Regions from separate parts of the Sporosarcina sp. FA15 genome, predicted to be linked through region 1. Evidence: riboswitches for the same ligand, from Rfam matches in the RefSeq annotation. Region 1 holds a riboswitch; each other region holds the start of a gene.

Region 1 (3,288 bases):
TCTTTCAATTTCAACATCTAACTCTTCCTTTCCGCTTTCAATTTGTTTAGAATAGTACTAAGTGATGCCTAGTGTATCGCTGTTGTGGTGAACGGCCAGTTACAACTCCCCAGTTGAATGATTGCTGTGTCGTTCGCCTATATAATGAACCCTTGGACGGTATAAACGATTATTTTCATGTTGTTCAATAACATGCGCACACAATCCTACTGTTCTCGAACCAAAAAAGATTGGTGTGTATAATGGGATTGGAATGCCCAGCATCCAATATACCGGTGCCGCGTAATAATCTAGATTTGGATAAAGTCCTTTCTCTCTCTCCATTATGGTTTCTCCCGCCTCACACATTCGGTAAAGGAGATCGTCACCCTTTAGCGCACATAACTCCTTTAAAGCATCCTTCATTACCAAGGCCCTTGGATCCATCTTTTTCATATAGACTCGATGACCAAACCCCATAATTTTCTCTTTATCACGTAAACGCTTTTCTAATAACAATTCAAATGCGTCAACAGAACCAGCCTCTAAAAGCATATTCATGACTGCTTCATTCGCTCCTCCATGTAAATAGCCCTTTAAAGAAGCAACCGCTCCAGTCAATGCACCATATAAATCCGAAAACGTCGAGGCAATTACCCTTGCGGTGAAGGTGGAATTTGGCATTTCGTGCTCGCTATAAAGTAGTAGCGACTGGTCAAAAATAGATTCTTCCAACTCTGTCGGTTTCCTCCCCGTAATCATATAAAGGAAATTAGCACTGTATGACAATTCTTTCAACGGGTGAATTTGTTCCTCTTCCTGTAAAATGTGAAAGCTGTTCGCAATTATTTCTGGAATTTTGCCAAGTAACTCGTAAGCTCTTTTTTTATTGATAGCTAGAGTGTGCTGATCAATTTCCTTATCATAGCCCGCTAAAGCAGATATCCCAGTTCGCAATGCGTCCATTGGATGTGTCTCTTTAGGCAATGCTTGCAAAATCTTTGTGACACCTTCTGGCACACCATGCTCTTTTTTCAATTTATCTGCCACATCTGCTTTTTCAGTATCAGACGGCAAGGTATTTTCCATTAGCAAGTGGACAATATCAAGATACCCTTTTGTTTTTGAAAGCTCGATTAAATCGTATCCTTTGATAATAATCTGACCCAATTCCGTATCGAGCAGCGAAATGGATGTTTCAGTGGCGATCACGCCTTCAAGTCCTGGTAAAAATGTAAGTGTATTCGTCAAACTATTTTCCCCCAATCTGAATGGTTATGACTCTGAGATTTGTAAACGCTTTCACTTCACCAAAAATTATCCTATTTGTATCTGTTCGCAGCGCTTCCCCTTATTTCTGACCATAAAAAAAACAACTTCATAAGAGAAGTTGTTAAAGAGCGCTAGAATCCCAACTAAAAGAAAGCTGCCTGTTAAAAATAGGCATAGCTCATCCGCGCGTCCTTAACACCCCCTATCCTCGTAGGTCAACATGTGTTATAAAAAGAGGCAGGTCTCCTGGCTAATGATCATTGCTATTCGTACCTTCCCACTTTTTTATAAAAAGCAGTGGTTTAAACGAAATCGCTCCCATTTACAGTTGCGGGACAGCGTCGGATTCTCACCGAACTTCCCTTTTAAGCAGACCAATACGTCAGTATTAATCCGCACCTATTTTTACACATATTCAATTATCGAAATATCCCCTTGACTATAACACAAACTTTTAAATATTCCAATTATTTATTCATATCTAATTTCTATTGTTTCAGAGAGGCATTAAGTATACCGACTTCAAGAATGCGTAAACAATAATTGGATACTCTTTTCATTTTTCATCACTTATCATTACTATTACATAAATAGGAAACGTATATTCAATCCCCATTTACATACTATATATGTTGAATTAAAGAATCCCATTGAATCTTCCGTGGCGCTCAATAAGGAGAGCGTTTTAATTCGGAGGCCACTGAAAAAGTACGATTTCCTTCAATCCGGTTGATTTCCGTTCCGAGCGGACGCTTTCCGCGGGCACGGCTTCAGCCAATCGAACAGCAAAGGGTTCGATTGGCCGTATTTCTGCGTTCTTGGCAGAAATTAAGGCATTCTTGCCCCGTGCTCCCAACTCTAACGCTTTTGCTCGCAAAAGCCGTTCTGCGTAACGGCACTTCCTGCGGGGTCTTCAGCTCGCGCTGTTCCCGCTGGAGTCGCCGCTCTTCACTACAATCAACTAGTTCTTACTATAAAAAAGAACTTTTTCAGTTTTCTCTTAATTCGGGGTGTGGATTGTAGAGCGCTTGGCGCTTTGGCGACCCCTTTGCCGCGCGTGCACTAGGGTGTTCATTATCGAGAGAAATGTAATTCGAGATGTATATGCTGAGATTATAAGGTGATTACTAGTTGATACTACTTATATTCAAGAAAGACGTGCTCCAACTTGCAAATTGCATCACAGATAATGAAAAGCTCTTTCTCACATAGACCATCTAGCGAAGGCGCGTCTTCGTGGTAGCCGGAGCGATAAGACTAAGGAGGGATGCAGTTCAATCCCTCCCATGTGGTCTTCTTTCTGGCTTATCGCGGGAGGCATCCACAAAGCGTCGAAGCGGTATTAGTGGGAATCCTAAACCATTCCAAGTACTAATGCTTTTTCAGTGACCTCCCAAAAGCCCTTGTAAAGCGCATACGCCATATTCATTTGTTCAACATATAGAATTAATTAACTGAACCTATATATCTCCTAAATCGACAATTTCCCCTGTCACCGCATCAACACATTCCGCCGCATCCAACAAGCCGCAAAGAATATACTTACCTACGAACTCATCATATACATAAGTCGGATCAAGCGTAATATAGGGTATCATTTTCTCAAATGCTTCTTCAGGTGTTACGACCGCGTTTGCGGCAGGGAGAAAGGCTTCAAAAATCTCAAACATCGAGCCATTATCAAGATAATTTAGCACCTTCATCGTTTCCGGATTCATGAAAACAACTACTTTTCGATTAAAAATCATTGGGTTTTCTTCATTTATTTCACAATGCGCTTCGATAAAGTTCTCTTGACAACGAAGTTGGGACAGCTTCCACTTCCCTGATTCATCAGGATATTCAGCCCGTAGGACATCCCGAACAACTTTTTTACTACGTTCAATTTGATCAGCCGACAACGTCAGTTTTTTACCTGCGTCGACGTTACCGAATGCTTCTTCTACGTTTGCTTCGGAAACAATTGTGATTTCTTCACGATCAATATTTTGTTCTAACGGTTTATTCCATTCGATTACTTCATCAATTTTAACTTCT
Region 2 (3,288 bases), 1.4 Mb from region 1:
AGTAGGTAGATCCGTTATAGGAAATGGATGCCTGGTCTGCAAAAACCGTAATACCTCTTTCTTTCTCAATTGTATGGCTATCGAGGAAGGCGTCTTTATGGTCCACGCGTCCTCTCTGCTTAATGCTTTTTGTATGATAAAGCAGTTGTTCAGAAAAAGTTGTTTTTCCTGCATCTACGTGTGCAAGTATGCCAATTGTTTTATACATGATGTCGCTCCTGTCCATTTCTTGCTACTACCAGTAGTATAGCAAATCTGAATTGGGCGAATGACCTTAAATAGGTGTTATACTGTAAAGACAAACTGAATGTGAAGGAGGAATCAGATTTTGAAATATTCAAGAACGAAAATGGAACAGCTTGTAAAGAATGATAAAGAGCTGTCAAAACGTTTGAAACAGATAATGGCAGAGCTTGACTTAGAGAAGAGTTTTGCTTTGAAAGCGTTGTATCATGCGGATGTAAAAGACGGTGGTACGCATCAGAGGAATTATCAGGAACTGTAAGTACATTAAAAGCGTGGAAAGTCTATTATGACTGCCACGTTTTTTTTGATGCCTTTTTCACTGGATCATTTCCAGTCTGCTTTCGGCGAACTATTTATAACATCTTTACCGATGGGCAAGTGTGGCTAGGAATTGCAGTTCATTGCTCCTAGATAATCCTGTCGCATCCCTACACATCAAGACATCTCGGTAATCATATAGAGGTCAGCAATCCAAAGTAATTGTACAAGAAGCGGCTATATATGTTGAATTAAAGAATCCTATTGAATCAGTTGTGGTGCTCAATAATGAGAGAGCTGTTATTCGGGTTGTGGATTGTAGATCGCTTGGCGCTTTGGGGATGCCTCTCGCCCTAAGCCTGGATTAACGCTTCGCATCCAGTCTTACGGCTTCGGCGACCCCTTTGCCGCGCCTGCGCTAGGTTATTCATTATCGAGAGAAATGTCATTTTGAGATGTATAGGGCGAGATTGTAAGGTGATTACTAGTTGCTACTATAAAAATTGAAATAAAGAATTCCATTGAACCGCTACGGCGCTAGGAGATGCCTCCCGCCATAAGCCAAGTAGCTTCGCCGCCAGTCTTATGCCCCTGTTAAGGCGCCTTCGCTCAGTATATATACCGAATTCAACATATATAATTATAGTCAAGAAAGACGCAATCCAGGTTGCAGATTTCATCCCAGATAATGAAATGCGCTTTCTCAAATAGAACACCCAGCGCAGGCGCGACTTCGCGGGAGGCATCCACAAAGCGTCGAAGCGGTATTGGTAGGAATTCTAATTTGCTCTAATTATTAGGGCTTTTTCAGTGGCCTCCCAAAAGCCCTTGTAGCGTAAACGCCGTATTCATTTGTTCAACATATATAGTGTTGGATTCAGTTATTTACTGGTTGTTTTTTAAGCTTAATCTTCTGGTGAACCGATTACTTCGTGTTTGATTTCATCGAATGCTTTTTGGAGGTTACGTGAATAAAGTTTTTTTACCTCTTCGTTTATAGACGTTGTTTTTCCAATCTGTTCTTCGTAATAAGAATAGGTTGAAGACAGTGATTGTGATTCGCTTATGATGAGATTTGTCATTAAGACATGTTTGAATGCGTCCAGATAATATTCTTTTGTTCCAAGTTTCATTGGCTAAAATCCCTTTCTTTTATGGAAATAAAAAAGCATCTTCCTAGTTAAACGTAAGGAAGATGCTAGTATGCGTAAATTTGTATGGTCGCTTGTTGCCGTAACGAATGGTTCGTAAACAGAAGTACACTATTGACTGCACAGTGAAATAAGAGGTATTGAGTCCTCTTATGTTTCTTTTGTATTACGTTCTTTCGTACGGCGGCTTTTACAAGAAATTGCTCGATCATAGCCGCACTTAACACCTCCTATCCGCGTAGGGAATTGGTGTGTACTGAAATAGGCAGGTCTCCTGGCTCATGATCATCGCGTTCTTTTCCCTTCCCATTCGTAACGAACAGTGGATTTGAAAAGAGTACTCCCATTTACAGTTGCGGGACAGCGTCGGTTTTTCACCGAACTTCCCTTTTAAGCTTTTATACAAAAGTAAAAAAGCACCTAATTTCTACACGTTATTCAGTTGTGCTTTTACTATAACATACATATTGTCTGACTTAACACGATTGCTAAACAAGGGGTTCATTAATGGCCCATTACCGCAAATTTGGACAAGAAAATGTCTATCCCTCTTACTATAATCAAGCTGGGGGGATAGAAAATGAATAAAATAAAAACAAAAGATCCATATCGAGTTTACATTTCTACATGCTTCTTATCACAATTATTTTTCACATTTATATTTACGGTGAACTTGTTGTACCATGTGCAAACTGTAAAGCTTGATCCGCTTCAACTTGTGTTAATTGGGACCGTTTTGGAGCTTTCCGTTTTTCTTTTTGAGATTCCAACTGGGGTTGTTTCGGATTTAAAAAGTCGGAAGTTATCTTTAATAATTGGGTATATATTAATAGGAATCGGTTTTTTAATTGAAGGGGTATTTCCCTATTTTGTAACAGTGCTAGTGGCTCAAATTGCATGGGGGATTGGCTATACCTTTACTAGCGGCTCTCAGCAAGCCTGGATTGCAGATGAAATAGGGGAGGAACGTGCTTCACTGGCATTTATAAAAGGGGCAAAGGCCGGTAATCTTGGCCAAATTATAGCTATTCCGCTCAGTATTTTAATGGGCTATTTTATGATTAACCTACCAATCATTATCGGCGGGCTATGTATGATTGGATTAGCCGTCTATTTAATGATTTTTATGAAAGAAGAAAACTTCAAACCGTTAGATAAAGAAGGAAGAATATCTACGCTGGGAAGTATGAAGGAGAATATGGGCAATATTATTTCCTATTCCAAAGCGAGCTTCATCATAAGGATGCTATTTCTCATTGCTTTATTTATTGGGTTTTATAGTGAAGGTTTTGACCGATTATGGATCGCTCATTTTTTGGAGGTCTCAAATATATCTTCGTTAACGATTGAGAAGTTAGTTGTGATAATGGGGGGAATTCAGTTCATTGTCGTGCTTATTTCCTTTGCAGCACTCCATTTTCTGAATCGAAGTGCTATCCACCAAAATCTAAGGCAGATTTATGTTGTTCTTTTTGTGGCCAGCTTCTTCATCGTCATTTCATTAATTGGCTTTGCGTTCTCAACGTATATGATCAGCTTGCTGATTTTTTATGTAATCATTCAAGTGACAAGGCAAGTCATGTATCCATTAGAGGATATTTGGCTTAATAAAATTATTCCTGATTCCTCTGTA
Region 3 (3,288 bases), 1.9 Mb from region 1:
TGATAAATTACGTGCCAATGGCCATGTCTTTGAAGAAGATGGCGCAACATGGTTCCGTTCAACAACTTTCGGTGATGACAAAGATCGTGTGTTAATTAAAAACGACGGTACTTACACGTATTTAACGCCGGATATCGCGTACCATGAGGATAAATTGTTCCGCGGATTCGATAAACTTATCAATATTTGGGGCGCAGATCACCATGGTTATATTCCACGGATGAAAGCGGCAATCGAAGCGCTTGGTTACGGCAATGACACGCTCGAAGTCAGTGTCGTACAAATGGTTCAGTTATATAAAGACGGTGAAAAGTTCAAGATGAGTAAACGTACGGGGAAAGCTGTAACCTTGCGTGAGCTAGTTGAGGAAGTTGGTCTGGACGCAGTCCGTTACTTCTTCGCAATGCGTTCAGGTGACTCGCAGATGGACTTCGACCTAGATCTAGCGATTTCTCAGTCGAATGAAAACCCTGTGTACTATGCACAATATGCGCATGCACGGATTTCATCAATCTTGCGTCAAGCTGATGAAAATGGCATGGCTGCAACTGTGGATAATGTTTCTTTATTGCAAGCTGAAAAAGAGCTAGAATTACTGAAAAAAATCGGAGACTTCCCGCAAGTAATCAGTGATTCAGCGAGAATTCGTTCACCGCACCGCGTTGCAACGTATATCCAAGAACTAGCGGCTACATTCCATAGCTTCTATAACGCAGAAAAAGTGTTAGATCCAGACAACCGCGAATTATCAGGAGCACGTCTAGCACTAATTACAATCACACGCACAACAATTGCCAACGCATTGAAACTGATTGGTGTTTCTGCACCAGAAAAGATGTAATAAAATTGAACGCCACACTTGAGAGATTGTTATCTCTCAAGTGTGGCGTTTTTCACATGCAGATATTCTCTCTATATATGTTGAACAAATGAATACGATGCATGCTCTTTTACAAGGGCTTTTGGAAGGCCGCTGAATAAGTCCAACTACCTGGAATGAATTAGAAATCCTGCTAATATCGCTTCGACGCTTTGTGGATGCCTCCCGCGATAAGCCAGAAAGAAGACCGCTTTCAGTCTTATCGCTCCGGCTACCACGAAGGCGTGCCTTCGCTGGATTGTCTATATAATAGAATGCACATTGCATTGTCGGGGAAAAGACCTGTAGCTCGTAGTATGTCTTTCTTCAATGAAATTAGTATAAAATAGTACTCACATTATAATCTCAGTCCAAACTCATGGCGAGAGGCATCCCCAAAGCGCCAAGCGATCTGTAATCCACACGCCGAACTACAACTCTTCCGATTAATGTACACTCTAGCGCCAAGCGATCTACAATCCACATTCCGAATTAATACTCTCTCATCATCGAGCGACACAACAGATTCAACGGGATTCTTTAATTCAACATATCTAAATCTACAAATCTCCCTCACTATCGACACAATAAAAATTTGTAGTATACTGAAAGTTGTACAAAATACATACCAAACATAAAGGTGCCCCGCATTAAAAACGGGGTTAAAAGGGAAGTCGGTTCAATGCCGGCGCGGTCCCGCCACTGTAAGTGTGAGTTAGTCGCAATGTGTCACTGGAAAAAGTTCCGGGAAGACGCGGCAAGCCTTGAACACGAGCCAGGAGACCTGCCTTTATGGATCACACGTACCCTACGAGGATAGGATTAGTGAAAATCGACGTCACTGTGCGTCCAGATTTTTACTCAGCTTATTCCTCCGTAGCAATTACGGGGGATTTTTATTTGGAACAAACAGGAGGAAAACAACATGAAAAAGATTTGGCAATTAGGATTAACGGCATTTTTGGCAGTATTCTTGCTCGCAGCATGTGGAACAGCTACTACACCAGATAAGCCGAAAGTAGATGGAACACCGGAAGCGGAAGTGGTTAAAGCTGAATTCCCGCTTACGTTAACGGACTCGGTTGGCAATGAAATTACCCTGGAAACTGCACCGGCAACAATCGTTTCTATGGTGCCAAGCAACACGGAAATATTGTTTGAACTAGGTCTTGGGGATGCGATTGTCGGCGTCAATGACTACGATGATTATCCAGCAGAAGCACTTAAAAAAGAGAAAATCGGCGGCCAGGATTTCAACGTCGAAAAAATCGTTTCCATGAACCCTGAAATTGTTTTTGCACATGAATCAGGACTTGGAACAGGCAAAGAAGGACTGCAACAAATCCGCGATGCAGGAATCCCAGTCTTTGTTGTAAAAAATGCAGTGAGTTTCGAAGAAACGTACACAACGATTGAAACAATCGGTCAAGCGACTGGTAAAACAGTAGAAGCAAAAAAAATCATTACGGACATGAAAGTAAAAGTAGAAGAAGTATTGGCGAAATTAGTAACAGTCGACAATAAAAAAACAGTTTTTGTTGAAACATCACCTGAGCCAAACATTTACACACCAGGAAAAAATACATTTATGGATCAAATGCTAGAAATGATTGGTGCTGAAAATATTGCTGCTGATCAGGAAGACTGGTTTATGATAGCTCCGGAAGAAATTATTAACCGTAATCCGGATGTAATTATCGTGTTGTATGATTATATCGAAACGGCAGTTGCAGACGTTTATGCACGCCCAGGTTTCGATACGATTACGGCAATTAAAGAAAAAGCTGTTGTTCAAGTTAAAGAGAATATCACGAGCCGTACAGGCCCACGTCTTGCTGAAGGGCTTGAAGAAATAGCAAAAGCCATCTACCCTGAGGCTTTCGGTGAGTAAATCCAGCGTTGCCTACATCGTTTCCGCCGCCGCACTCGTTGTGGCGGTGTGGCTCGGTGTGTCAATCGGGTCTGTGAAAATACCGATTAGTACGTTATGGAATGCGGAGGCGGATGCAACAGCTACCAATATTTTGTGGAAGATTCGTATGCCGCGTGTCGTGCTTGCCGGACTTGTCGGCGCATCGCTCGCGATTTCGGGAGCTGCTTTCCAAGGGTTGCTGAAAAATCCGCTCGCTGATCCATACACCCTCGGAGTGTCATCCGGCGCCTCGGTCGGTGCTGTTATGACGCTCTTTTTTGGTATTTCTATCCCGTTTTTAGGCACTTATACGCTTCCTATATTCAGTATGGTTGGTGCTGCATTAACAATGTTCCTCGTTCTTGGATTTGCACGCCTCGTTGACCGAGCGATGAAAATGGAAACAATTATTTTGACTGGAATCATTTTCGGTTCGTTCCTCGGTTCTGTACTATCACTTATGATAGCGCTCACAGGGGAAGAGTTGCGTCAAATTATTGGTTGGCTACTCGGCAGT

The links. A riboswitch is a leader RNA that binds a small molecule or an ion and turns the genes downstream of it on or off. The one in region 1 is predicted to bind cobalamin.
Region 2: another riboswitch for cobalamin. It lies ahead of ACP8HG_RS17065 (hypothetical protein); the one in region 1 lies ahead of mmgD (citrate synthase).
Region 3: another riboswitch for cobalamin. It lies ahead of ACP8HG_RS14385 (ABC transporter substrate-binding protein); the one in region 1 lies ahead of mmgD (citrate synthase).

Annotation. Positions count from the first base shown of each region.
Region 1 covers NZ_CP188818.1:388,845-392,132, reverse strand. The annotation lists gene ACP8HG_RS02005 (bifunctional 2-methylcitrate dehydratase/aconitate hydratase) at 1-17, opposite strand, end outside; gene mmgD (citrate synthase) at 100-1,230, opposite strand; cobalamin riboswitch at 1,471-1,669, opposite strand; gene ACP8HG_RS01995 (hypothetical protein) at 2,712-3,288, opposite strand, start outside.
Region 2 covers NZ_CP188818.1:3,620,877-3,624,164, forward strand. The annotation lists gene ACP8HG_RS17055 (GTP-binding protein) at 1-208, opposite strand, end outside; gene ACP8HG_RS17060 (hypothetical protein) at 329-505, shown strand; gene ACP8HG_RS17065 (hypothetical protein) at 1,410-1,637, opposite strand; cobalamin riboswitch at 1,903-2,094, opposite strand; gene ACP8HG_RS17070 (MFS transporter) at 2,236-3,288, shown strand, end outside.
Region 3 covers NZ_CP188818.1:3,073,991-3,077,278, reverse strand. The annotation lists gene argS (arginine--tRNA ligase) at 1-841, shown strand, start outside; cobalamin riboswitch at 1,481-1,665, shown strand; gene ACP8HG_RS14385 (ABC transporter substrate-binding protein) at 1,785-2,750, shown strand; gene ACP8HG_RS14380 (FecCD family ABC transporter permease) at 2,743-3,288, shown strand, end outside.